Regions from separate parts of the Enterobacter sp. AC1 genome, predicted to be linked through region 1. Evidence: predicted binding sites of a transcription regulator. Region 1 holds the regulator's gene; each other region holds the start of a gene.
What was found. The regulator CRP, encoded in region 1, controls carbon source genes, mostly activating them, when cyclic AMP is high. The targets are predictions, from matches to a motif close to ATGTGANNNNNNTCACAT.

Region 1 (5,991 bases):
AAGCTGGCGCGCTACTACGCCACCACGCGCCACAGCCCGTACAAAACCAAAATTATTGCTTTCCACAATGCCTTCCACGGGCGCTCCTTCTTTACCGTCTCCGTTGGCGGTCAGCCGAAGTATTCCGACGGCTTCGGCCCGAAACCGGCAGACATTGTCCACGTGCCGTTTAACGATCTGCATGCGGTGAAAGCGGTAATGGACGACCACACCTGCGCGGTGGTGGTCGAGCCTATTCAGGGCGAAGGCGGCGTGACGGCGGCCACGCCGGAATTCCTGAAAGGGCTGCGCGAACTGTGCGACGAGCATCAGGCGCTGCTGGTCTTTGATGAAGTGCAGTGCGGAATGGGGCGTACCGGGGATCTGTTTGCCTACATGCACTACGGCGTGACGCCGGACATCCTGACCAGCGCCAAAGCGCTCGGCGGCGGTTTCCCGGTCAGTGCGGTGCTTACCACTCAGGATATTGCCTCCGCGTTCCACGTGGGCTCTCACGGCTCTACCTACGGCGGCAACCCGCTGGCGAGCGCCGTGGCGGGTGCCGCGTTTGATATTATCAATACGCCTGAGGTGCTGAACGGCGTTAGCGCGAAGCGTGAGCTGTTCGTGAAGCATCTCCAGCAGATTAACGATGAATATGATGTTTTCAGCGAGATCCGCGGCATGGGGCTGCTGATTGGCGCCGAGCTGAAGCCGCAGTTCAAAGGCCGCGCGCGTGATTTCCTGCACGCCGCCGCGCACGAAGGGGTGATGGTGCTCAATGCTGGACCTGACGTGATGCGCTTTGCGCCGTCGCTGGTGGTGGAAGATAAAGATATTGAAGATGGATTAACCCGCTTTGCCGCGGCGGTCGCGAAGATCGTTAAAGGCTAATACTCGGTTCGCTTTAACCGGCGCGTTAACCAAATCCCGTGATGCGGGCGCTGACGCCATGCCACCGACGAAATGGTGTGCATGGTGTTCAGATGCCCCAGAACGCGCTGCAGATGCTGCTCAAGGGTGCTCATTGGCCCGTGGGTCAGTGTTTCAGGCGCTTCCAGAATATTCGAATCTCCCGATTCACCGGGCGAGTCATACTCCAGACGCTGCTGACACCTCTGCAACGCAATTTCACACGACTGCAAATAGCGCTGCGCCAGATCCGGCGTCAGCATCGTGTGCTCGCGCGCCAGCGTGGTCATGGCGTTAATGTGCTCGACGATAAACTGGCTGTGCGTCACCCAGAGCTTCATGTCCGCCAGATAGTGCGAGTTAAAGCCCGGTTCCTGCATCGCCTGGTTGAGCGAGTTAAACAGGGCGTTGTGCGCCTGGTTGACCTTCATGCGCTGATAAGCCAGCGGGGAGGGCTGCGGGTCGTCGCTCAGGATCAGGCGAATGGCCTGCTGGTCGGCCTCCAGCGCGTCGTGGGCGTTTTGCCTGAGTAGCCCGCTTTGCCACTGTGGCCACAGCCAGACCATGCCGCCAAAGGCAATCAGGCAGCCGATGAGGGTATCAATCAGCCTGGCGACAATAAACTGTTCTCCATTGAGCGTGAGCAGTTGCAGGGTATATACCGCCGTCACCGTAAAGCCCACCATCGCCCAGCCGTAGTTTTTGCGGATTATCAGGTAGCTCACCAGCGTAATCGCCAGCATGCCAGCCAGGGTATAGCCTTCCGGCACGTGGAAGTGCAGCGTCACGCCCGCAATAATCAGCCCGGCCATCGTGCCGCCCGCCCGATGCAGAATACGCACCCGCGTGGCGCCGTAGCCGTTCTGGGTGACAAACAGCACGGTCATTAAGATCCAGTAGGGTTTCGGCAGATGCAGCGCCATGCCCATCAGGCTGGCGGTACTGAGCATAACGCTAATCCTTGCGGCGTTGCGCAGGGCGGACGATTTCAAAGACAGATAGCTTCTGAGCGCGGGCAATAACGGCAGCCGCTTTTGCTTATCCGCCATTAGATCGCGAGGATAAAGCGGGCGCTGAGTTCGCAGCACGCGGGCGATGCGGCTGAAGTGCCAGGCGGCAAACTGGCCAACCGGGTTATCCGGATGCTGGCGGGCGATTTTCTCCAGCGCGCCGAGCTGTTTTTCCATGTTAAAGCGCGTGGGGTAGCGGTGGTAGAGAATGTCGTCAGCCAGGACCCGCAGACGTGCCGATACGGTCTGCGCGTTCCAGCGGATCACCGCTTCGGCGTGGCTGCGCTCGACCAGCTTTTGCACCTCCTGCGGGTGGTGAAGGCTAACGGAGATATGTTCCTGCAGGTCCAGCCCGACCTGGAAGGTGCGCAGCAGCCGTTTGTATTCGTGATTCTTGTTGGCGGCGAGCATATGCAGCTGCTGATAGCACTGGCTTATCAGATCCACCACCTTTTGCTGGCGCGTCAGCAGCGGCGGCAAGGATTTTTCCGGATCGGTATGCTGGGTGAGCAGGGTGTATTTGGCTTCGCAGTAATCCGCCAGCTGCACATAGAGCAGGCTCAGGGATTCGCGCAGCGGCTGTTCGCGCCACAGCCAGAACCAGAACCAGTTGAACAGCCCGTACCACAGCGTCCCCAGAGCGTAGATCAGCAGCGGCTCCCACACCGGCATATTCCCGGCGAGGCTCAGCGTGAAAATGGCCGCAATTAGCGAGGCGGGAAGCAGGCGGGCGTGCAGCGAGCTGATTTCGGCGGTGACGCCGAGGGTCATGGCCAGCACGGTCAGGATCAGCGGCAGCGGGATGTCCCGGGCAAGCAGAAGCTGCACGGCGAGGCTACAGCCTGCGAACAGGCAGCCGCCAATAGTCAGGCGTTTGAAGAAGCGCTTATGCGGCGTGTCCAGACCGGCGATGTTGCAGCAGGCGGGCACGAGAGAAAACAGCAGGCCTTGCTGAAGGTGTCCGAGGATCAGGCCCACGGCCACGGGAAGACACAACACCAGCGTTTGTCGCAGTGCGTAGTTAACTTCCGGGTGATAGATCAGCCTGCGCCACATGGGGAGTAGAGACAAAAACGGCGTGACACCCTGGGGTGACACGCCGTTTAAGCGGAATTAACGCGTTCCGTAGACCACGATGGTTTTACCGTGGGCGGAGATCAGGTTTTGATCTTCCAGCATTTTCAGGATACGGCCCACTGTCTCACGGGAACAACCGACGATCTGACCAATTTCCTGACGGGTAATTTTAATTTGCATGCCGTCCGGGTGGGTCATTGCGTCTGGCTGTTTCGCCAGGTTCAGCAGCGTTTGTGCAATACGGCCAGTCACGTCCAGGAAGGCGAGGTTACCCACTTTCTCAGAGGTGACCTGCAGACGGCGCGCCATCTGGGAAGAAAGACGCATCAGGATGTCAGGGTTAACCTGAATCAGCTGACGGAACTTCTTGTAAGAAATTTCAGCCACTTCACATGCTGTCTTTGCACGAACCCAGGCGCTACGTTCCTGGCCCTCTTCAAACAGGCCCAGTTCACCGATGAAATCGCCCTGGTTCAGATAAGAAAGGATCATCTCTTTCCCTTCTTCATCTTTGATCAGCACTGCCACCGAGCCTTTAACGATGTAATACAACGTTTCCGCTTTTTCACCCTGGTGAATCAGCGTGCTCTTCGATGGGTACTTATGAATGTGGCAATGAGACAAGAACCATTCGAGAGTCGGGTCTGTTTGCGGTTTGCCAAGCACCATGCGCTGTTATCCTCTGTTATAAGCTGTCACCAGAGTCATCAGATGCATCCGGACTCTGGGGTTGCAATCGAATTCTTACCCATACCCTGGGAAGTCGGCTACCGTAACGTTTCGCAGCCAGTAAAGTTTGATGTCCTCTGCATACACGTGTAACGTCAATGTATTACTGTAGCATCCTGAGTGTTTTAGCATAGCTTTCGCCGCGTGTCTCCTGGTGTCTCGCTTCAGCATGATGCAGGTCGCCTTCCATTGCGAGAAATGTAACGCACGCGTAATCTGTCACCAAAAATGCAACGTTGGAGTTCAAAAATATGCAAGCGCGCGTGAAGTGGGTTGAGGGTTTAACGTTCCTGGGCGAGTCCGCGTCAGGACACCAGATTTTGATGGATGGTAACTCCGGCGACAAAGCGCCAAGTCCAATGGAAATGGTGCTGATGGCGGCAGGCGGATGCAGCGCGATTGACGTGGTGTCGATTCTGCAAAAAGGCCGTCATGATGTGACCGATTGCGAAGTGAAGCTTACTTCCGAACGTCGCGAAGAGGCGCCACGCCTGTTCACGCACATTAATCTGCACTTTATCGTGACCGGTAAAGAACTGAAAGATGCCGCAGTATCACGCGCGGTGGACCTGTCTGCGGAGAAGTACTGCTCGGTGGCGTTAATGCTGGAGAAAGCGGTAAAAATTACCCATTCGTATGAAGTGATTGAGGCGTGATTGATGGGGCATCGTGCGTGTTGATGCCCTCACCCCCTCCCACAGGGCTGAGGGATCCCCATAAAATAATGCCTGCACATACGACCCCCTCTCCCTTGAGGGAGAGGGTTGGGGTGAGGGGGAACATACGGCTGTGGAGGTTATTCCGTTCACTTTATGTTCCTTGCTACTCTGTAACGACAATACCTGTGAACGTGCCAGGGTGGCTCAATCGCCACCACCCTGGCGACCCTGGCTCCCGGCGGTAAATCGCCGCTGCGCGGTACCTTCGGCTTATTCCTTCCGGCTTATCGGGGACGGGCGGAGGTAACATCCCTGTAAAGCCCGCCCTCTCGGCGCATCCCTGCGCCTCGCCCCGGCCTGCAGAAAACGCCTCAGCGATTTACAGCCGGACCAGGGCGTCGCTGTAAGTCATTCATTTTCCTGAAACAGCATTCGTCGCTTTTGGTAAAAAAATACTGGGGATTCCTCAACCCACCGGGAGAGGGAATATGATTATGCGATCTGCTTCCCTTCCATCAGCCGCTCTACCAGCGGCGTCATGATAAGCTCCATTGCCAGTCCCATTTTTCCGCCCGGCACCACCAATGTATTCATGTGCGAAATAAACGAGCCCTGCAGCATCGCCAGCAGCCAGGGGTAATCGATGCCTTCAAGATTGCGGAAATGGATCACCACAAAGCTCTCATCCAGAGAAGGGATCGTTTTGGCGGCAAACGGGTTGGAGGTGTCCACCGTCGGCACGCGCTGGAAGTTAATGTGCGTGCGGGAGAATTGCGGCGTTAAGTAATTGATGTAGTCCTCCATGGAGCGCACGACGGAATCCATCACCGCCTCGCGCGAGTGGCCGCGCTCGCTCATGTCACGCGTCAGCTTCTGGATCCACTCCAGGTTAACGATAGGCACCACCCCGACCAGCAGATCCACGTGTCGCGCCACGTCGTGCTGGGGCGTGACCACGCCGCCGTGTAATCCTTCGTAGAACAATACGTCGGTGGGTTCCGGCAGCGGCTGCCAGGGGGTAAAGGTGCCCGGCACCTGGTTCCAGGGCACGGCTTCGTCGTAAGTGTGCAGATACTTGCGGGATTGCCCTTTGCCGCTCTGTCCGTACTCAATGAATGTTTGTTCCAGCAGGCCGAAGTCATTGGCTTCCGGGCCGAAGTAGCTGATGTGTTTACCCAGATCGCGCGCCTTACGAATGGCCATATCCATCTCCGGGCGCGTGTAGCGGTGAAAGCTGTCGCCTTCGACCTCCGCCGCACGGAGATTCAGCTGGGCGAAAATCTTGCGAAAGGCGAGGCTGGTGGTGGTGGTTCCCGCACCACTCGACCCCGTAACGGCAATAACCGGATGTCTGGCAGACATAGCAACTCCCTGACTGAAATGGGTGGAAGATCAGCCGTGAAACGCGTTGCGGGGCATGATATTGACCGTCTCATGCAGTTCTGACCACACCAGCACCACGTCGCCGCTTTTCAGCTGGCGCTTTACATCGTTGACCTTTTGCTCAAGCGAGCGTTCTTGTTCACCATAATCGGTGCCTTCGCGTAATACAAAGCTTTCAATCAGATTATCGAGCGTTTCGGGAGCCAGATCCTGCCAGGGAATAATCATTTTGCACCGTCCAG
Region 2 (5,991 bases), on a different contig from region 1:
TTGATCCGCATACTGCAGGGGTTTGGCGTGGGCGGCGAACAGGCGGGCGCGGTCCTGATGACGGCAGAATACTCCACGCCCAAACGACGCGGATTCTTTGCCAGCTGGGTACAGGTGGGGGCGCCGGCGGGTTTTCTGCTGCCGATGGCCTTGTTTGCCTTGCTCAACATCGTCCTGACGCCTGAAGAGATGATGAGCTACGGCTGGCGCATTCCTTTCCTGCTCAGCGCGGTGCTGGTGCTGGTTGGTTTGTTTATTCGTCTGCGCATCGATGAGTCACCGGTGTTTGCCAAAATCCGTGAGACCAAAGCCGTAGAGTCTCGCCCGGTGATAGAAGTGGTACGAGATTATCCGGGCATTGTGGCAAAAGGCGTTTGTGCCAAGCTAATCGAAGCCTGCACGTTCGCGATGTTTACGGTTATCGTGCTGGCCTACGGGAAAGCCAACGGTCTCAGCGCCACGATCCTGATGGAAACGATGATCGTCGCTGTTCTGCTGGAGATTTTTGCGATCCCGCTCATGGGTGCGCTCAGCGACAGGATTGGCCGCAAGCCGGTTTACATTATGGGGGCACTTCTGCAGGTAGTGGCTATCGTGCCGTTCTTTATGGCTATCAATCAGGACAGCTACTGGCTGACGCAAATAGCGATGATTGCCGTGATTACCTTCGGCCACAGCATGTGCTATGCCCCACAGGCATCCTATTTTCCGGAACTGTTCCCGACCCATATCCGCTGTAGCGGCATTGCGCTGATCTGGCAGGTGGGCTCGCTGATTGGCAGCGGCGTTCTCGGCCTGGTGGCGGTTAAAATATTGCAAATGACGCACGGCCACTACTATGGCATGGCGGCCTACGTGATTGTCCTTGGCGCGATCTCGGTGGTGGGCCTGTTGACCCTGCCTGAAACTGCGCCTCGTCGGCGCGAGAGCGAGTATCAGGAGTGGGGAAAACATTAAGTTCATAAGAGAGGTGATGGTTTATATCTTTTGAAATCTATCACACAGCTTGATGTTTATGTCACACCACCTGACCAAAAGTTAATATAAATCAAAATCACAAACGGCAGTATCAGTATGGTGGATGGCAGTAATCTTTTACCCCGACTGCCATTCTAGTTGGTGTAGTCAGCAGGCGCTGCCGCTTCACAAAAAGCGGCAGCGATCCACAGCTTTCTAATTAACGAGTCTTAATCATGGAAAACACGTTATTACAGGCCAGGGCGACGCTGCCTCAGTACGATCGCAACAGCCTTAAAGCACGCATTGTTCATTTAGGGTTTGGCGCTTTTCACCGCGCGCATCAGGCGGTGTATGCCGATATTCTCGCGGCTGAGCACAGAAGCGACTGGGGCTACTGTGAGGTTAACCTGATTGGCGGCGAGCAGCAGATTGCCGATCTGAACGCGCAGGATAAGCTCTATACCGTGGCGGAAATGTCCGCCGATGCGTGGACATCCCGCGTGGTTGGCGTCGTCAAAAAGGCGCTGCATGCGCAGGTTGACGGGCTTGAGACCGTGCTGGCCGCGATGTGCGAACCGCAGGTGGCGATTGTCTCGCTAACCATCACCGAGAAAGGGTACTGCCATTCCCCGGCGACCGGGCAACTGATGCTCGATCACCCGTTTATTGTTGCCGACCTGCAAAACCCGCACCAGCCAAAATCCGCACCGGGCGTGGTCGTGGAAGCGCTGGCGCGGCGCAAGGCGGCGGGCCTGCCTGCGTTCAGCGTGATGTCCTGCGACAACATGCCGGAGAACGGCCACGTGATGCGCAACGTCACGTGCGCTTACGCCCGTGCGGTAGACGGCGAGCTGGCGGACTGGATCGAAGCCCACGTTACCTTCCCGTCCACCATGGTGGATCGCATCGTGCCCGCGGTTACGCCCGATACGCTGGATAAAATCGAACGGCTGACCGGCGTCCGCGATCCCGCCGCGGTGGCCTGTGAACCGTTCCGCCAGTGGGTGATTGAAGATAACTTTGTCGCAGGCCGTCCCGAATGGGAAAAGGCCGGAGCCGAGCTGGTGTCAGACGTCATTCCGTTTGAAGAGATGAAGCTGCGCATGCTCAACGGCAGCCACTCGTTCCTGGCGTACCTGGGCTATCTGGCGGGTTATCAGCATATCAACGAGTGTATGGAAGATGAGAACTACCGCGTCGCCGCCCACGCGCTGATGCTTAACGAGCAGGCACCAACCTTAAAAGTGCAAGGCGTTGATTTAGCGCGCTATGCCGATCTGCTGATTGCCCGCTACAGCAACCCAGCCCTGCGCCACCGCACCTGGCAAATCGCGATGGACGGCAGCCAGAAGCTCCCGCAGCGTATGCTGGATTCGGTGCGCTGGCACCTTGTGCACCAGAAACCTTTCCCGCTGCTGGCGCTGGGCGTGGCCGGCTGGATGCGCTATGTCGGCGGCGTGGATGAGCAGGGTAACGCCATCGACGTGAGCGACCCGCAGCTGGCGGTGATTCAGGCGGCAGTGAAGGGAAGTACGGATGGGGAGAGTCGGGTCAACGCGCTGCTCGGCATTGAGGCCATCTTCGGGAAAGAGTTACCGCAGGAATCAGTCTTTGTTGATGCGGTGATGAAGGCATACCAGACGTTACTGCAAAAGGGCGCGAAAGCGACCGTGGCCCAGTACGTGTCCCAACGGTAATTCAGCACATGCCGCCGTGCGCGGCGGCATGTCTGCACGCGGTTAGTGCATGCCCAGGCGAATCAGCTCGATCGGTTCGAACTTACCTTCGCATCCTTCCACTTCCACCGTTTTACTACGACGCACCTGCTCGGCATTGAGGCCGTCGCTGTGGATCGCTTTAATCACGCCGAACTGGTTTGTGCCGCTAATCATGACGCGGCTGCCAGTGGTGATTGCATTACGGTTACGGTCGTATGTCATCATGGTATTTTCTCCTCTCTAACCTGTTCGTTACGGCGCTATTTCAGGTTTGCCGTTCACGGGGCATATAAATACGCCTGTCCGCGTTTCATTTTTTTGTTTTTGATCAAACTCACACTTTTTTCTTTATTGTGCCGGGTGCTGACCGTTCAAGACGGTAATTTACAAACCAGACAGTTATTTTCTTTTACTGATAGTTTCGACAGGGAAGCGTTGAGGGTTGGTTTATATTCCCGGTGTCATGCTGGGTTCAGGAAATAACCCTTCATCGGAATAAGGAGTCAGGCTTATGTATAAGAAGATTTTGATGCCTGTTGATGTGTTTGAAATGGATTTGAGCGACAAAGCGGTGCGCCACGCGGCTAACCTTGCGAAGGCTGAGGGTGCCTCGATTACCCTGGTCAACATTCTGCCTGCCAGCAGTCGGTCTCTGCTGCGGGGATTCAATGCCGATATTAAAAAGTTTGAAGAGTATATGACCGCAGAATCCGGGAAGAAAATGAACGAGCTTAAAAGACTGTTCGATATCTCCCCTGAGAATATTCACAGCATGGTTCGCTTTGGCAACGTCCGCGATGAGATCATCAAGCTCAGCAAAGAGGGAGAATATGACGTCATCGTCATCGGGTCGAAAAATCCGAGCATCACTACGCATTTGCTGGGCTCGAATGCCGAAACAATCCTGCGCTACGCCACTATTCCGGTATTAGTCGTTCGCTAACCCTGTCGCCGCGCCCGAAAGGGGGCGGCGTAATATTACTCTTCGCTAAACCACTCGCTATTTTCCTGACGAATAAGCTGCACGGACTCGCTAATTTCCTGCAGGTGCAGCGTCATCGCTTTTTCCACGCCGTCCTGGTCGCGCTTTTCAAGCGCGCTGAAAATATCATGATGCTGTCGGAGCAACATTTCCGGCGGAGAGACGTGATCGAGACTCATGTAACGCACGCGGTCAATGGTGGCCTTGATGTTCTCGATGGTGTCCCAGGCCAGCTGGCAATCCGCAATTTGCGCCAGTTTCTGGTGGAATTCATCATCAAGCTGGAAGAAGTCATTGAGCTGCTTCCGGTCAATGGCAATACGCTGCTGATGCAGGTTCTGCTCCAGCAGGTAACACTGGTTGTCGTTGATGAGCGCCGCGGCACGGCGCGCCACCGCGCATTCAATGGCCTGGCGAACGAAACACCCGTTACGAACCTGAGAAAGTGAAATTTTATTCACGTAGCTGCCGCGCTGCGGGCGGATTTGAATCAGGCCGTTTTCCGCAAGCTTAATAAACGCTTCTCGCACCGGCTGGCGGGATACGTCAAAACGCACGGACACCTCTTTTTCAGAAAGCGGCGTTCCCGGCGGGATCAGGCAGTGGACAATATCACGTCGCAAAATGCGATAGATTTGCTGGTTTACAGGCTGGGTGGGATTAAGTTGCGATTCAGCGGCCATGAGTTGTCATTTCTCAGAGAGTTAGCCTGAACATACTACCATTCTTTTATAACCCGAAACAGACCCGGCCCGCAGGCCGGGAAGGGCACATTTAGCCTCGATGGACGCTAAGTCCGCCAAAACTCTGGCTGACTGGCATCATTTCTACGGTATTGATGTTGACGTGTTTTGGCAGCGTCGCCACCCACCAGACCGTTTCGGTGACATCTTCCGGCGTGAGCGCGTTAGCATTTTCGTAGGTCTTGCCCGCTTTCGCGTCATCGCCTTTGAATCGGACGTTGGAAAACTCGGTGCCACCTACCAGACCCGGTTCGATATCGGTGACGCGAATGGCGGTGCCGTGCAGATCGGTACGCAGGTTAAGGCTGAACTGGCGCACAAACGCTTTCGTCGCGCCATAGACGTTGCCGCCCGCATAAGGCCAGCTCCCGGCGGTGGAGCCAATATTGATAATGTGGCCGCGGTTGCGCTCGACCATGCCCGGCAGAACCGCGCGGGTCATATAGACCAGCCCTTTATTGTTGGTGTCGATCATGTTTTCCCAGTCTTCCACTCTGGCTTTATGGGCGGGCTCCATGCCCAGCGCCAGACCGGCATTGTTGACCAGCACGTCGATGGCGCGCCACTCGGCGGGCAGGTTGGCAATCATCTCTTCAATGGCCGCGCGGTTGCGTACGTCCAGCTGCGCGGTCAGGATGCTGTCGCCTAATTCGTCTTTCAGCTCCTGCAGTCGCTCCTGACGGCGACCGGTCGCAATAACCTTATGCCCGTTGGCGACGAAGCGACGCGTGATGCTTTCACCAAAACCTGCCGTTGCCCCGGTAACTAAAATAATCATCTCACTGTTCCTCAACGCTTTTTGTGTTGTACTAACATAGCACGGCCGCAGAGGGTGCGTTAAGGCAACATTTGTATGACAGCGTTGCAGGGGATAGCGGCCTGGCCTACTCTGGGAGGATACCCGTACCCAGGAGTGAAAGATGACGGCCACCAATCCCTTTTTTGAAATCAGCCTGTTGCCATACCAGGCTCCCCATTTTGATGAAATCAATGACAGCCACTATCGTCCGGCTTTCGATGAAGCCCTGCGCCAGAAGCGGGCGGACGTTGACGCCATTACCTCTCAAACGGCTGCCCCAGATTTCAATAATACCGTGCTGGCGCTGGAGAAAAGCGGCGCTTTGCTCTCGCGCGTCAGCAGCGTTTTCTTCGCCATGACCTCCGCGCACACCAATGCGTACCTGCAGGAGCTGGAGGAACAGTTCTCTACCGAGCTTGCCGAACTGGCGAACGATATCTGGCTGAATGACGTGCTTTTCGCCCGCGTGGAGAGCGTCTGGCAGGACCGCGCCGCGCTGGATGCCGAATCACACCGGCTGGTTGAGGAGATGTATCAGCGGTTTATTCTGGCCGGCGCGCGTCTGAATGAGGCAGAAAAAGCCGAGCTGAAGGCGCTGAATACCGAGGCGGCCTCCCTGACCAGCCAGTTTAATCAGCGTCTGCTGGCTGCCGATAAGACGGGCGGGCTGGTGGTGGATTATGCGCACCAGCTTGATGGGCTGAGCGCCGCTGAGATCGCTGACGCGGCGCAGGCTGCCGCGGAGCGAGGGCTAAAGGATCGCTGGCTTATCCCGCTTCTGAACACCAC
Region 3 (5,991 bases), on a different contig from region 1:
CCCGTAACCCTTCAGGGTTTCGATCCAGCTTTTTAGCCTCAGCTGTGCCGACACAGAGGACTCCGGCCCTGCCAGCAGGGCGATGTCGCGATGGCCCAGCTCGTAAAGGTATTTAACGCTGGCGCGGGTCCCGTCCGCCGGGTTAAACGAAACGTTAAACACGGAGCTGTACGGGTCGACGTCCAGGAAAAGACAGACGATATCGTCGTTGTCGGCAGCAATTTTCTGCGCCTCTTCGGCCTCCAGCGGCACGTTAATGATCACCTTGCTCACCAGCTGGGACTTCAGCTCGTTGATAGAATCTTGAATGCTTTGGTTGACGTTCTCATCGATCATCGAGATCAGCACCTGGTATCCCTCCACGTTCGCATAGCGTTTTACCGCTGCGGCCACCTGAGAAGGCGCGTGCAGAGCCAGCGAAATGGTCACCAGCCCGACGGTCTGACTCTGCTTGCCGACCAGCTGCTGGGCCAGACGATTCGGCACATACCGCAATAACGCTATGGATTTCTCCACCTTGTGACGCGTGGCTTCGGATACATTGGCAGATTTATTCAGTACCCTGGACACGGTCTGATAGGAGACGCCCGCGTGGCGTGCGACGTCCTCTAACGTTGCGCTTTTCGACTTCATGGTCCGGTTCCTTATGTTGTTATGCGCTGATTGTAACAGGGGCGCTGATAAAAAACGCTTACCGCCCTCATCTCGCGGGCACAACACATCAAAAAAGTATGACGCTCACAATGCCACAATTTGTGGCTCAGCTCATCACTCGTAACAAAATAGTCTATTTTATTTGCAGTTAATCACACATTTAGGATCGTGTAATTGCCAGAAAACAGGTTTAGGCATTTTATGACAGCGGATTTGTGAACGTATTACAAAACAATAAGAGGGTTACAATGAACACGACGATCCGCTCTGTATCCGTTGCGTTGGCTGCCGCGCTGGCATCTCCATCGCTGCTTGCCGCGTCTTCGGTACCGATTGATTTTCATGGCTATCTTCGCTCCGGCGTGGGCGTCTCACGGGATGGTGGGATGGAGGAGTGGCAGAAGAACAAAATTGGCCGTCTGGGTAACGAAGCCGATACCTACGGCGAGCTGGAGCTGGGCTCAGAGGTCTACAAAAAGAACGACGTAAGCTTTTATCTCGACAGCATGGTGAGCATGGTGTCTGACGGTTCAAACGATAATGAAACCACCTTTGGCGACGATGCCCAGTTTGGCCTGCGTCAGCTTAACCTGCAGATCAAGGGGCTCATTCCGGGCGATCCCAACGCGGTGATCTGGGGTGGGAAGCGCTATTACCAGCGACACGACCTGCATATCATCGACACCAAATACTGGAATATCTCGGGATCCGGTGCAGGTATTGAGAACTATACGCTCGGCCCCGGCGCGGTCTCCGTGGCGTGGATCCGCGGCGATGCCAACGACGTGGACTACCGCGTTGACGGTGATAACGACGTGAACATCAACTATATCGATCTCCGCTATGCGGGCTGGAAACCGTGGGCAGGCGCCTGGACCGAAGTCGGCATCGACTACGCCATGCCAAACCCGACCAACAAACAGAAAGAGTACGGCGGGCTGTACGAGGCCGATAACGGCGTGATGGTCACCGGTGAGATCAGCCAGGATATGTTTGGCGGCTATAACAAGCTGGTGCTGCAGTACGCCAATAAAGGTCTGGCCCAGAACATGGTGTCACAGGGTGGCGGCTGGTACGACATGTGGAACTATGTGAACGATGCCAGCGGCTACCGCGTGATCAATACCGGCTTAATTCCCATTACCGACAAGCTCTCTTTCAACCACGTGTTGACCTGGGGTTCAGCGGACGATACCACGCAATATACCGATAAATCGCGCCTGATTTCACTTGTCGGCCGCGCGCAGTACCAGTTTACCGAGTATGTCCGCCTGATTGGCGAAGTGGGTGGTTTCTACCAGAAAGACACCTACACCGACGGGTCTGACTACAAGCAGAGCGGCGAGAAATATACCATTGCCCTGGGCCTGGCCGATGGCCCTGACTTTATGTCGCGTCCGGAATTGCGCGTGTTTGCTTCTTACCTGAATGATTCCGAAAAAGGGAAATCCTTCGAGGACGGCACGGCCAACAATACCTGGAACTTTGGTGTGCAGGTCGAAGCCTGGTGGTAAGTCTTCATTTTTAAAATGCGTTAATCATTATTGTATCTCCAGCTAATTGCAGCGTATATCTCTGCTCAGGGATAGCCATTACTTTGGCTATCCCTTTTTTATATTTACTGATTAAAATGTTCGTCTAATAATTTCCGTAATGTATCAGACTGCCTGCCGAATATAGCGTGCACCTGCTGACCGATAATAATCACCCCCAGCGCCCCCTCATTCTGTAACGCCTGTGAATCGACCTTATTTAAATCTTTTACCGTCACGCGCAGGCGAGTAATACAGGCTTCGACGTGCTCGATATTATCGTCGCCGCCAAATGCCGGAATTAAACGCTGGGTAATTTGACTGTCCATAATACGCCTCTCTGTTATGCAGATAAAAAAATGCCTGCTCGGGGAGCAGGCGTTTTGTGCTTTTTTGCCCGGGCGGTGCAGTCTGATGCCCTCACCCCACCCCTCTCCCACAGGGAGAGGGAGAAAATCAACTACGCTTTACGCCTGAGCACCCGACAGTCCCACGGCAGCAGCACGGTATCGCCCGCTGCGGCGGCATCGGTTATGCAGTCGGTATACCCTTGTGGCAGCGTGATGTACTGCTGCTGTGCCGTGTAGTTCTGCACAAACACCCAGGTGGTTTCGCCATCCGTGCGCGCCGTGGCAACCACGCCCGGCGGGAGTTCACCCTCGATGGCGCACGGCAGCGCCAGTTCGCTGATAATCCCGGCAAAGAAATCGCGCTGGAACGGCAGATCGTTGCGCGAAGCGACGTGCCACGCCTTGCCTTTCCCAACGCGGTTGACCGTTACCGCAGGGCGACCGGCGTAGAAATCATCGCGGTAGGTCGCCAGCACCTGTGCGGACTCCACGTGGATCAGCTCGCATAAATGCCGCACCTGATACGGCCCCTGCAGGCCCGCCGCATTGCCCGCCAGCCCCTGAATCAGGTTGCGCTCCCCCTCGCCCAGGCAGTCGATCTCTTCCGCCCAGATGCCCAGAAGCTTGCGCAGCGGCCCGGGGAAACCGCCCAGATGACAGAGATCGGTCTCATCCACCACGCCGGTCCAGTAGGTCGTCACCAGATGCCCGCCATTGGCCACAAAGGCTTCTGCCCGCTCGGCAAACCCTTCGCGTACCATGTAAAGCATCGGGGCAATCACCAGCGCGTAGTGGCTCAAATCGCCGTCAGCGTCAATGACGTCCACCGCGATGCCTTTTTCCCAGAACGGACGATAGTGCTCGTTGACGGTTTTTTCGTACTCCATTCCCATATTGCGCGGACCTTCGGCATCGTCCAGTGCCCAGCGGTTTTGCTGGTCAAAGATAATGGCCACGCGCGCGTCGGTGCGGCACCCCACCACCTCAGGCAGACGCGCCAGCATCTCGCCCAGACGCGTCACTTCACGCCCGACGCGGGTATCCAGATGCCCCACGTGGTCGATCACCGCACCGTGGAATTTCTCCACCGACCCGCGGCTTTTACGCCACTGGAAGTACTGCACCGAATCCGCCCCGTGCGCCACCGCCTGCATCGACGAGAGGATATGCATCCCCGGCTTTTTCAGCTTGCTGGTTGGCTGCCAGTTGGTGGTGCTCGGCGTCGACTCCATCAACACGAAGGGCTTACCGCCCTTCAGGCTGCGCATCATGTCGTGATACATGGCGGTGTAGCAGGCAAGCGCCGTTTCGTCTTTCTCCCTGTGCCACATCGGGTAGCTGTCCCAGGAGATAAAGTCGATCGCCTTCGCAAGCTGCCAGTAGTCGTAGTCGTAGAAATACTCCATAAAGTTGGTGGTCACCGGCAGTTGTGCATTGGCGGCCTTCAGCGGCGCCACCTCATGCTGGCAAAAATCGGTGACCTGCGCGGTATTGAAGCGGCGCCAGTCGAGATTCAGGCCGTGAATCGACACTTCCCCCTGCGGCGCGGGGGACTCAATCTGCGACCAGTCGGTGTAGGTATGGCTCCAGAAGGTGCTCCACCACGCGTGGTTCAGCGCGTCGAGGGTTTTGTAACGCGCCTTTAGCCAGTCGCGGAAGCGTTCCTGGCACAGGCTACAGTGACATTCGCCGCCGTACTCATTGGAGATATGCCAGCCCAGCACCGCCGGATGGTGTGAATAACGCTCCGCCAGCAGGCGGTTAATGGTGAAGGTCTTCTCGCGGTACACCGGCGATGACATACAGTGGTTATGCCGTCCTCCGTGCAGCGCGGGCACGCGGTTGCGCCCGACGCGCAGCACCTCAGGGTATTTTTGCGACATCCACGCCGGACGCGCGCCGCTTGGCGTCGCCAGGAAAATATGAATACCTGCCGCATAGAGTTTTTCAATAATATTATCCAGCCACGCAAAATCATATTCCCCTTCACGCGGCTCCAGCTTTGCCCAGCTAAATATGCCCACCGACATGACATTGCATTTCGCCTGCTGCATCATGGCAATATCTTTTTCAATAATACCGGGATAATTCTCCCACTGCTCCGGGTTATAGTCGGCGCCATGCAATAATGCCGCGACCTTTGGGCTTAAAGGCGCAAATTTATTCATATTAAAAACGTCCTGAATGAAGATAAAATTATTTAAATACTGTTATTGACGGCAGCACTTTTCCCTGGCAATCAAATAACGCCTGATTCTCGCGGGCATTCCCCTCTTTCCATTCGTCATGGATATATTTCATGCCGGTTTTGGTGGCCCACGTGGTGCCCGGAACGGCAATCCAGGTCGGTTCCCAGTAAAAGATGCCCTTGCCGCGATGGTCCGGAACATCAATAACGGACTGCATTAAATCGTGAATATAATCGTACTGGCCCTGAACGGTGCCCGGATAGCCGCCGTCTTTTTCTTCTTTCGGCTGGAAGCTGTTCTCGGCGTTATCGCAGTTCTCCAGTGTGTAGCCGTAGGCCGCTTCCACCACAATCACGTCTTTGTTATAGCGCCTGCTGATGTCATCCATGTTGGCCTTCAGCGCGCTAATGGGGCCGTTCCAGTAGGTGTACATCGACAGGCCGATGATATCGAACGGCACGTCGCGCTTCGTGATTTCATCAAACCACCAGCGGAAGGTGTCATTTTTGGTGCCTTCGGCCAGATGGAGCATGATTTTCACCTGCTCGCCATCGGTCAGATTCTCTTTTAGCCCGCCAATCGCGGCGTTGAGCAGCCCGGCCAGGCGGTCAAATTCGCCGCCGCCCTGCCCCCAGCTTTTCCCTTCCGGCCACAGCATGCCGCCGTTAATTTCGTTTCCTATCTGCACCATGTCCGGCAATATGCCCTCTTTCTTAAAGCGGGCGATCGTGTCGCGGGTATAGTCATGAATAGCCGTTTTCAGCTGCGGGTAGTCCATCTTCTCCCAGGCTTTTGGCTTGAACTGTTTGCCCGGATCGGTCCAGAAATCGCTGTAGTGGAAATCAAGCAGCAGCTTCAGGCCCTGCGCCTTTACGCGCTTCGCCAGCGCGAGGCTGTTTTCGAGATTATTACTGCCGCCGCCGTAGGTGTTGCCGTCGGCATCCTGCGGGTCTACCCACAGGCGCAGGCGCACGGTGTTCACGCCGTTAGCTTTGAGGATCGCAATCGCGTCCTGCTGCTGGCCGCTCTGGTTATAAAATTTGACGCCGTGTTGTTCGGCTTCCAGCAGCGTCGAAATATCCGCGCCCTTGATAAAGTCCGCGGGCATGGCGTTAAAAGGACGCGTTTGCACCCCGTCCGCAGCAAACGCGCTCGCGGCCAGGCCACATGAGAGGCAAACGGCAAGTAAAGCAGGTTTGAGTCTTTTCATGATTATCCTTTGGTACTCCCGGAGGTCAGGCCGGAGACGAAGTATTTTTGTAATGC
Region 4 (5,991 bases), on a different contig from region 1:
CCGCCACCACGCTTGAGGAATGCCCCTGGTTTGATGCGCAGGCGGAAAAGGCGCTCATCAGCCGCGCGATAGAAGCAGGTAAAGCGGTGATAGGCGTTTGTCTGGGCTCACAGCTTATCGGTGAGGCGCTGGGCGCAGCATTTTGTCATAGCCCGGAAAAAGAGATCGGCAAATTTCCCGTCAGGCTTACGGATGCAGGCAAGGCGAACCCGCTGTTTGAGGACTTTGGCAGCGTGCTGAACGTCGGTCACTGGCATAACGACATGCCGGGCTTGACGCCGCAGGCTAAGGTTCTCGCTTACAGCGAGGGCTGTCCCCGCCAGATCGTGCAATATGGCGAACGGGTTTACGGTTTTCAGTGTCACATGGAACTGACGCCGGAGGTGGTAGAGCTGCTGATTGAGCATTCGCAGAACGACCTCCGCCGGGCGGGTGAATTCCGTTTTGTCGAAACGGCGGAAAAACTCCGCTCCCATGATTATTGCGAAATGAACCAGGCGCTGTTTTCCTTTCTCGATAAACTGACCGCCTCGCGCTGATGCAATCTCTGGCGCGTCACTTCGCCAGCGCAATCCCTTTCCTCTAAACTGTAGCCTGCCCCTGTAAGGCGATACCGGACGTTCCATTCTGGAATGTCTGGTATGCTCAAAATTCATGATGTGATCCGTGGCACATTTTAAGGTTTAATTGTATGATGAATGCGTTTCAGCAAGGACTATCACCATGAGTAAATCATTGAACATTATCTGGCAATACCTGCGCGCATTCGTCCTGATTTACGCCTGTCTGTATGCCGGGATTTTCATCGCGTCGCTGCTGCCCATCACCATTCCCGGCAGCATTATCGGTATGCTGATCCTCTTTGTTTTGCTGGCATTGCAAATCCTGCCCGCAAAGTGGGTCAACCCCGGCTGCTTCGTTCTCATTCGCTATATGGCGCTACTTTTCGTGCCTATCGGCGTCGGGGTCATGCAGTATTTTGATTTGCTCAAGGCCCAGTTCGGCCCGATTGTGGTCTCCTGCGCGGTCAGTACGCTGGTGGTTTTCCTGGTAGTGAGCTGGAGTTCGCATCTGGTGCATGGCGAACGTAACGTGATTGGGGAGAAAACAAAAAAATGATGGCCAATATCTGGTGGTCTCTGCCGTTAACCCTGGCGGTGTTCTTCGCCGCGCGTAAGCTTGCCGCACGTTTCAAAATGCCCTTGCTGAACCCGCTGCTGGTGGCGATGGTGGTGATTATTCCGTTCCTGCTGCTCACCGGCATTCCTTATGAGCGCTACTTTGCCGGCAGCAAAATTTTAAACGACCTGCTGCAGCCCGCCGTTGTCGCGCTGGCCTTTCCGCTTTATGAGCAGCTGCACCAGATCCGCGCTCGCTGGAAATCCATCATTACCATCTGTTTTGTGGGCAGCCTTGTGGCGATGATCACCGGGACGTCGGTGGCGCTGTTGATGGGGGCTTCTCCGCAGATTGCGGCGTCTATTCTGCCCAAATCTGTCACCACGCCTATCGCGATGGCGGTCGGCGGCAGCCTCGGCGGTATTCCGGCCATCAGCGCGATGTGCGTTATTTTCGTCGGGATTCTCGGCGCGGTGTTTGGCCACACCCTGCTGAACGCGATGCGTATTCATACTAAGGCAGCACGTGGGCTGTCGATGGGCACCGCCTCACACGCGCTGGGCACCGCCCGCTGTGCGGAGCTGGATTATCAGGAAGGGGCGTTTAGCTCCCTGGCGCTGGTGATCTGCGGGATTATCACCTCCCTGCTGGCCCCGTTCATTTTCCCGCTGATTCTGGCGGTGATGGGCTAAAATTTGCGATGCGTCGCGCAAATTTCATTTTGATTTCATAAGTTGCATACATAATGAGAAGTGGATCACATATAAAGCCCTGACGGCTCCGTAAACTACCGATCCATTAACCTTTATGAGGCAAACGCCATGCACCCACGTTTTCAAGCTGCTTTCGCCCAGCTTGCAGAGAATTTGCAGTCAGCCCTGGCTCCCGTTCTGGCAGATGCACACTTCCCCGCCCTGCTGACGGCTGAGCAGGTCACGATGCTGAAACAGGCATCGGGACTGGACGAAGACGCGCTGGCTTTCGCACTGCTCCCCCTGGCCGCCGCCTGCGCGCGGGCCGATCTCTCCCACTTCAACGTCGGGGCCATTGCGCGGGGCGTCAGCGGCACCTGGTACTTCGGCGGCAATATGGAGTTCCTGGGCGCAACCATGCAGCAAACCGTTCACGCCGAGCAGAGCGCCATCAGTCACGCCTGGCTGCGCGGTGAAAAAGCGCTGAGCGCCATTACCGTGAACTACACCCCCTGCGGCCACTGCCGTCAGTTCATGAACGAGCTGAACAGCGGGCTGCAGCTGCGCATCAACCTGCCGGGTCGCGCGCCGCACACGCTGGCGGATTACCTGCCGGACGCGTTTGGCCCGAAAGATCTGGAGATCAAAACGCTGCTGATGGACGAGCAGGACCACGGTTTCGCCCTGTCCGGCGATGACCTGATCCAGGCGGCCATTGCCGCTGCCAACAAGAGCCACACGCCGTACAGCAAGTCCCCGAGCGGCGTGGCGCTGCAGTGCCGCGATGGCCGTATCTTTAGCGGCAGCTATGCGGAAAACGCCGCGTTTAACCCAACGCTGCCGCCGCTGCAGGGCGCACTTAACCTGCTGAGCCTGAACGGCTATGACTATCCGGACATTCAGCGCGCTATTCTGGCAGAAATTGCCGATGCGCCGCTGATTCAGTGGGATGCGACCGCCGCGACGCTTAAGGCGCTCGGCTGCACGACGATTGACCGCGTGCTGCTTGCATAATCCTTCCGGCGGGCAGAAATGCCCGCCCGTTTGCTGAAAAACCCCTCAGTTGAGTCTCTGTTTCTTGCGCTAACCAGGCGGGTAAAGTAGCCTGAGTTAAATTTCACCTTTGGTACGAGCCATCTGCATGTTAAAGCGCGTTTTTTACAGCCTGTCTGTCCTGGTCGGCATACTGCTGTTGATCGTGCTGGGTCTCGATCGCTGGATGAGCTGGAAAACCGCCCCCTACATCTTTGATGACCTGCAGGACCTGCCCTATCGTCAGGTTGGCGTGGTGCTCGGCACCGCCAAGTACTACCGCACCGGCGTCATTAACCAGTATTACCGTTACCGCATTCAGGGCGCGCTGAACGCCTACAACAGCGGCAAGGTGAACTACCTGCTGTTGAGCGGGGATAACGCCCTGCAAAGCTATAACGAACCGGTGACGATGCGTAAGGACTTGATTGCCGGGGGCGTGGACCCTGCCGATATCGTGCTCGACTACGCCGGGTTCCGCACCCTGGACTCCATCGTGCGCACGCGCAAAGTCTTCGACACCAACGACTTCATCATCATCACCCAGCGCTTCCACTGCGAGCGCGCGCTGTTTATCGCCCTGCACATGGGCATTCAGGCGCAGTGCTACGCGGTGCCGTCGCCAAAAGATATGCTGAGCGTGCGCGTCCGCGAGTTTGGCGCCCGTTTTGGTGCCCTGGCCGACCTCTATATTTTCAAACGCGAACCGCGCTTTTTAGGCCCGCTGGTGCCGATCCCGGCGATGCATGAAGTGCCGGAAGACGCGCAGGGTTATCCGGCGGTGACGCCGGAGCAGCTGCTGGATATGCAGAAAAAAGAGAAAAAATAGGCCTGCCTTTATACTTTCTTTACGCCTGTCCTGACGCTTTTTATCCCCCCTTTACGCCGGCTCTTTTAACCTGAGTTCACTGCCGCTACGGCTTCATTGAAGAATGACTATGAACTCGATAATGAATGCGTTTTTCCTGAAAAGTCTCCGCCCGTATTTTAACTTCCCCGGTTTGTCACTTCCCGGCACACTCAATTCTGGCCTCTGGCTCGATGAAAAAATTGACGCCCTGCAGCACAACGTTGCCGTTGAAGTGGCCGATTACCTGGAACGCTACCCGCAGACGAAACACGTTGACGTCTACCTGAACGATATCAACGGCACGATGCGCGGCAAGCGCCTCTCGGTGGAGAGCATGCTGACGCTGGAAAACGGCTGTTATTTTCCCCTTTCCGTCTACTCGATGGACCAGAAAGGAAAAATTGCGACCCCGCTTCATGATGAACCCGACCGACTCTGCCTCCCCGTTGCCGGCACCCTGCGCCCCTGCCCGCAGGATCCGCAGCACAACGCGCAGATCCTTCTGACCATGAGAGACAGCGACGATAAATCCTGCCCGCTTGAGCCGCGCGCGATCCTGCAGAACGTCCTGGCCCGCTTCCACCAGCACGGCCTTTTCCCGGTCATTGCCCCGGAAATCGAATTTTATCTGACGGGACATGAACGCCAGGATGCGCAAAATCAGGGCTGTTTTCATATGGATACCACGGCAGCCCACGCGGCGCTGTTTGATGAGCTGGAACGGTTGGCACACCTTCAGCGCATCCCGCTGACCGGGATCGTGGCGGAGGCCGAGTCCGGCCAGTACGAATTAAACCTGAAGCACAGCCATCGCGTTGTTGAGGTCTGCGATAACGTGCTGGCGCTGCGCCGCCTGACCCGATACGTTGCCGAAAAGCACGGCCTGCAGGCCAACTTTATGGCCAAGCCCTTCAGCGACCTTTCCGGCAGCGGTTTGCACTTTCATTTCAGCCTCAACGACAGCCGCGGCGACAACGTCTTTGCCTCACCAGTGAACGCGCTTAACAGCATGATGCGTTTATGCATTGCGGGCCAGCTGGCGCTGATGCCCGCCTCCGTCGCCATTCTCGCACCAGGCGTCAACGCGTTTCGTCGCTTGCGTAAAAACCTGACGGAGCCCGTGTTTAACTCCTGGGGCTATAACACCCGCGCCGCCGCCCTGCGTATTCCCTGCTCGGATGACAACAACCGGCGTATCGAGTACCGGCTGGCCGGGGCCGATGCGAATCCGTATCTGGTGGCCGCAACCATCCTGACCGGCATGCTGTACGGGCTGGAAAATATCGACGAGGAGGAGTTACCGGAACCGCAGCAGGATCACCCCGATCTGCCGCTGTTTCAGCAGGAAGCGATTGAGACCTTTGCCCGCTGTCAGTATCTCACCGACAGCCTGGGTGACGCTTTTTCCGCACAGTGGGTCGCCTGCAAGCTCTCTGAACTCGACTGGTTTGAGCGCATTGTGACCCGGGAGGAATCAAATCTGGCATAGGGCAAAAGCCCGCTCGGTGAGCGGGCCGGCTAGTGCGAGAGACGCTTACTTCTTACGCGCGTATTTCAGGGAATCCAGCGCGACCGCGAAGATAATGATGGCGCCCTTGATGATGTACTGCCAGTACGGGTTCACGCCGATGTAGGTCAACCCGTAGTTGATGACGGTAAAGATGATCACACCGGTCACAACGCCGAGTACGGTACCCACGCCGCCGCTGAAGGAGACGCCGCCCACCACGCAGGCTGCGATCGCATCCAGCTCGTACATAAAGCCAAGGTTGTTCGTGGCAGAGCCGATACGGCCCGCTTCCAGCATCCCGCCGAAGGCGTAGAACACCCCAGACAGCGCGTAGATGAAGAGCAGGTTCAGGGCAACGTTGACGCCGGAGACTTTCGCCGCTTCCGGGTTACCGCCGATAGCGAAGATGTTTTTACCAAAGCGCGTTTTGTTCCACAGGATCCAGACGAAGGCCACCGCAATCAGCGCATAGAATGTGATGTACGACAGGCGGAAACTGCCGAGCGCGATAAACCCTTGCGTAAAGGTCGAGAAACCGCTGTCAAAGCCCGAGATAGGAGAAGCACCGACAAAGTCGTAGTACAGGGAGTTGATGCCGTAAACGATGATCATCGTACCCAGCGTGGTGATGAATGGCGTCACGTTCAGGTAAGCGATGATAATGCCGTTGATCAGACCAATCACCGCGCCGATGGCGCAGACAATCAGGATCACCACGAAAATCGGCATGGTGGCCATTTCAGGGAACACCTTGTTGGCGTTTTCCATCGACTGCAGCAGGGTTGCCG

Region 2: ydfZ (putative selenium delivery protein YdfZ) is a predicted target of CRP. The motif match lies at 3,001-3,018, and genes of this name have one in related genera.
Region 3: M2433_RS08595 (maltoporin) is a predicted target of CRP. The motif match lies at 795-812, and genes of this name have one in related genera.
Region 4: cdd (cytidine deaminase) is a predicted target of CRP. The motif match lies at 1,865-1,882, and genes of this name have one in related genera.

Annotation. Positions count from the first base shown of each region.
Region 1 covers NZ_JBNDIZ010000008.1:48,598-54,588, reverse strand. The annotation lists gene argD (bifunctional acetylornithine/succinyldiaminopimelate transaminase) at 1-873, shown strand, start outside; gene M2433_RS19795 (YccS/YhfK family putative transporter) at 870-2,957, opposite strand; gene crp (cAMP-activated global transcriptional regulator CRP) at 3,015-3,647, opposite strand; gene M2433_RS19785 (OsmC family protein) at 3,959-4,363, shown strand; gene M2433_RS19780 (phosphoribulokinase) at 4,859-5,728, opposite strand; gene M2433_RS19775 (YheU family protein) at 5,759-5,977, opposite strand; gene M2433_RS19770 (hydrolase) at 5,974-5,991, opposite strand, start outside.
Region 2 covers NZ_JBNDIZ010000001.1:757,601-763,591, reverse strand. The annotation lists gene M2433_RS03575 (MFS transporter) at 1-957, shown strand, start outside; gene M2433_RS03570 (mannitol dehydrogenase family protein) at 1,194-2,657, shown strand; gene ydfZ (putative selenium delivery protein YdfZ) at 2,700-2,903, opposite strand; gene M2433_RS03560 (universal stress protein) at 3,190-3,621, shown strand; gene M2433_RS03555 (GntR family transcriptional regulator) at 3,657-4,343, opposite strand; gene ydfG (bifunctional NADP-dependent 3-hydroxy acid dehydrogenase/3-hydroxypropionate dehydrogenase YdfG) at 4,435-5,181, opposite strand; gene dcp (peptidyl-dipeptidase Dcp) at 5,324-5,991, shown strand, end outside.
Region 3 covers NZ_JBNDIZ010000002.1:790,103-796,093, reverse strand. The annotation lists gene M2433_RS08600 (LacI family DNA-binding transcriptional regulator) at 1-633, opposite strand, end outside; gene M2433_RS08595 (maltoporin) at 903-2,168, shown strand; gene M2433_RS08590 (glucose PTS transporter subunit EIIB) at 2,273-2,515, opposite strand; gene M2433_RS08585 (beta-galactosidase) at 2,647-4,704, opposite strand; gene M2433_RS08580 (glycoside hydrolase family 53 protein) at 4,733-5,935, opposite strand; gene M2433_RS08575 (sugar ABC transporter permease) at 5,938-5,991, opposite strand, start outside.
Region 4 covers NZ_JBNDIZ010000003.1:341,836-347,826, forward strand. The annotation lists gene M2433_RS11365 (type 1 glutamine amidotransferase) at 1-539, shown strand, start outside; gene M2433_RS11370 (CidA/LrgA family protein) at 724-1,119, shown strand; gene M2433_RS11375 (CidB/LrgB family autolysis modulator) at 1,116-1,811, shown strand; gene cdd (cytidine deaminase) at 1,941-2,825, shown strand; gene sanA (outer membrane permeability protein SanA) at 2,953-3,672, shown strand; gene M2433_RS11390 (glutamine synthetase family protein) at 3,794-5,182, shown strand; gene mglC (galactose/methyl galactoside ABC transporter permease MglC) at 5,228-5,991, opposite strand, start outside.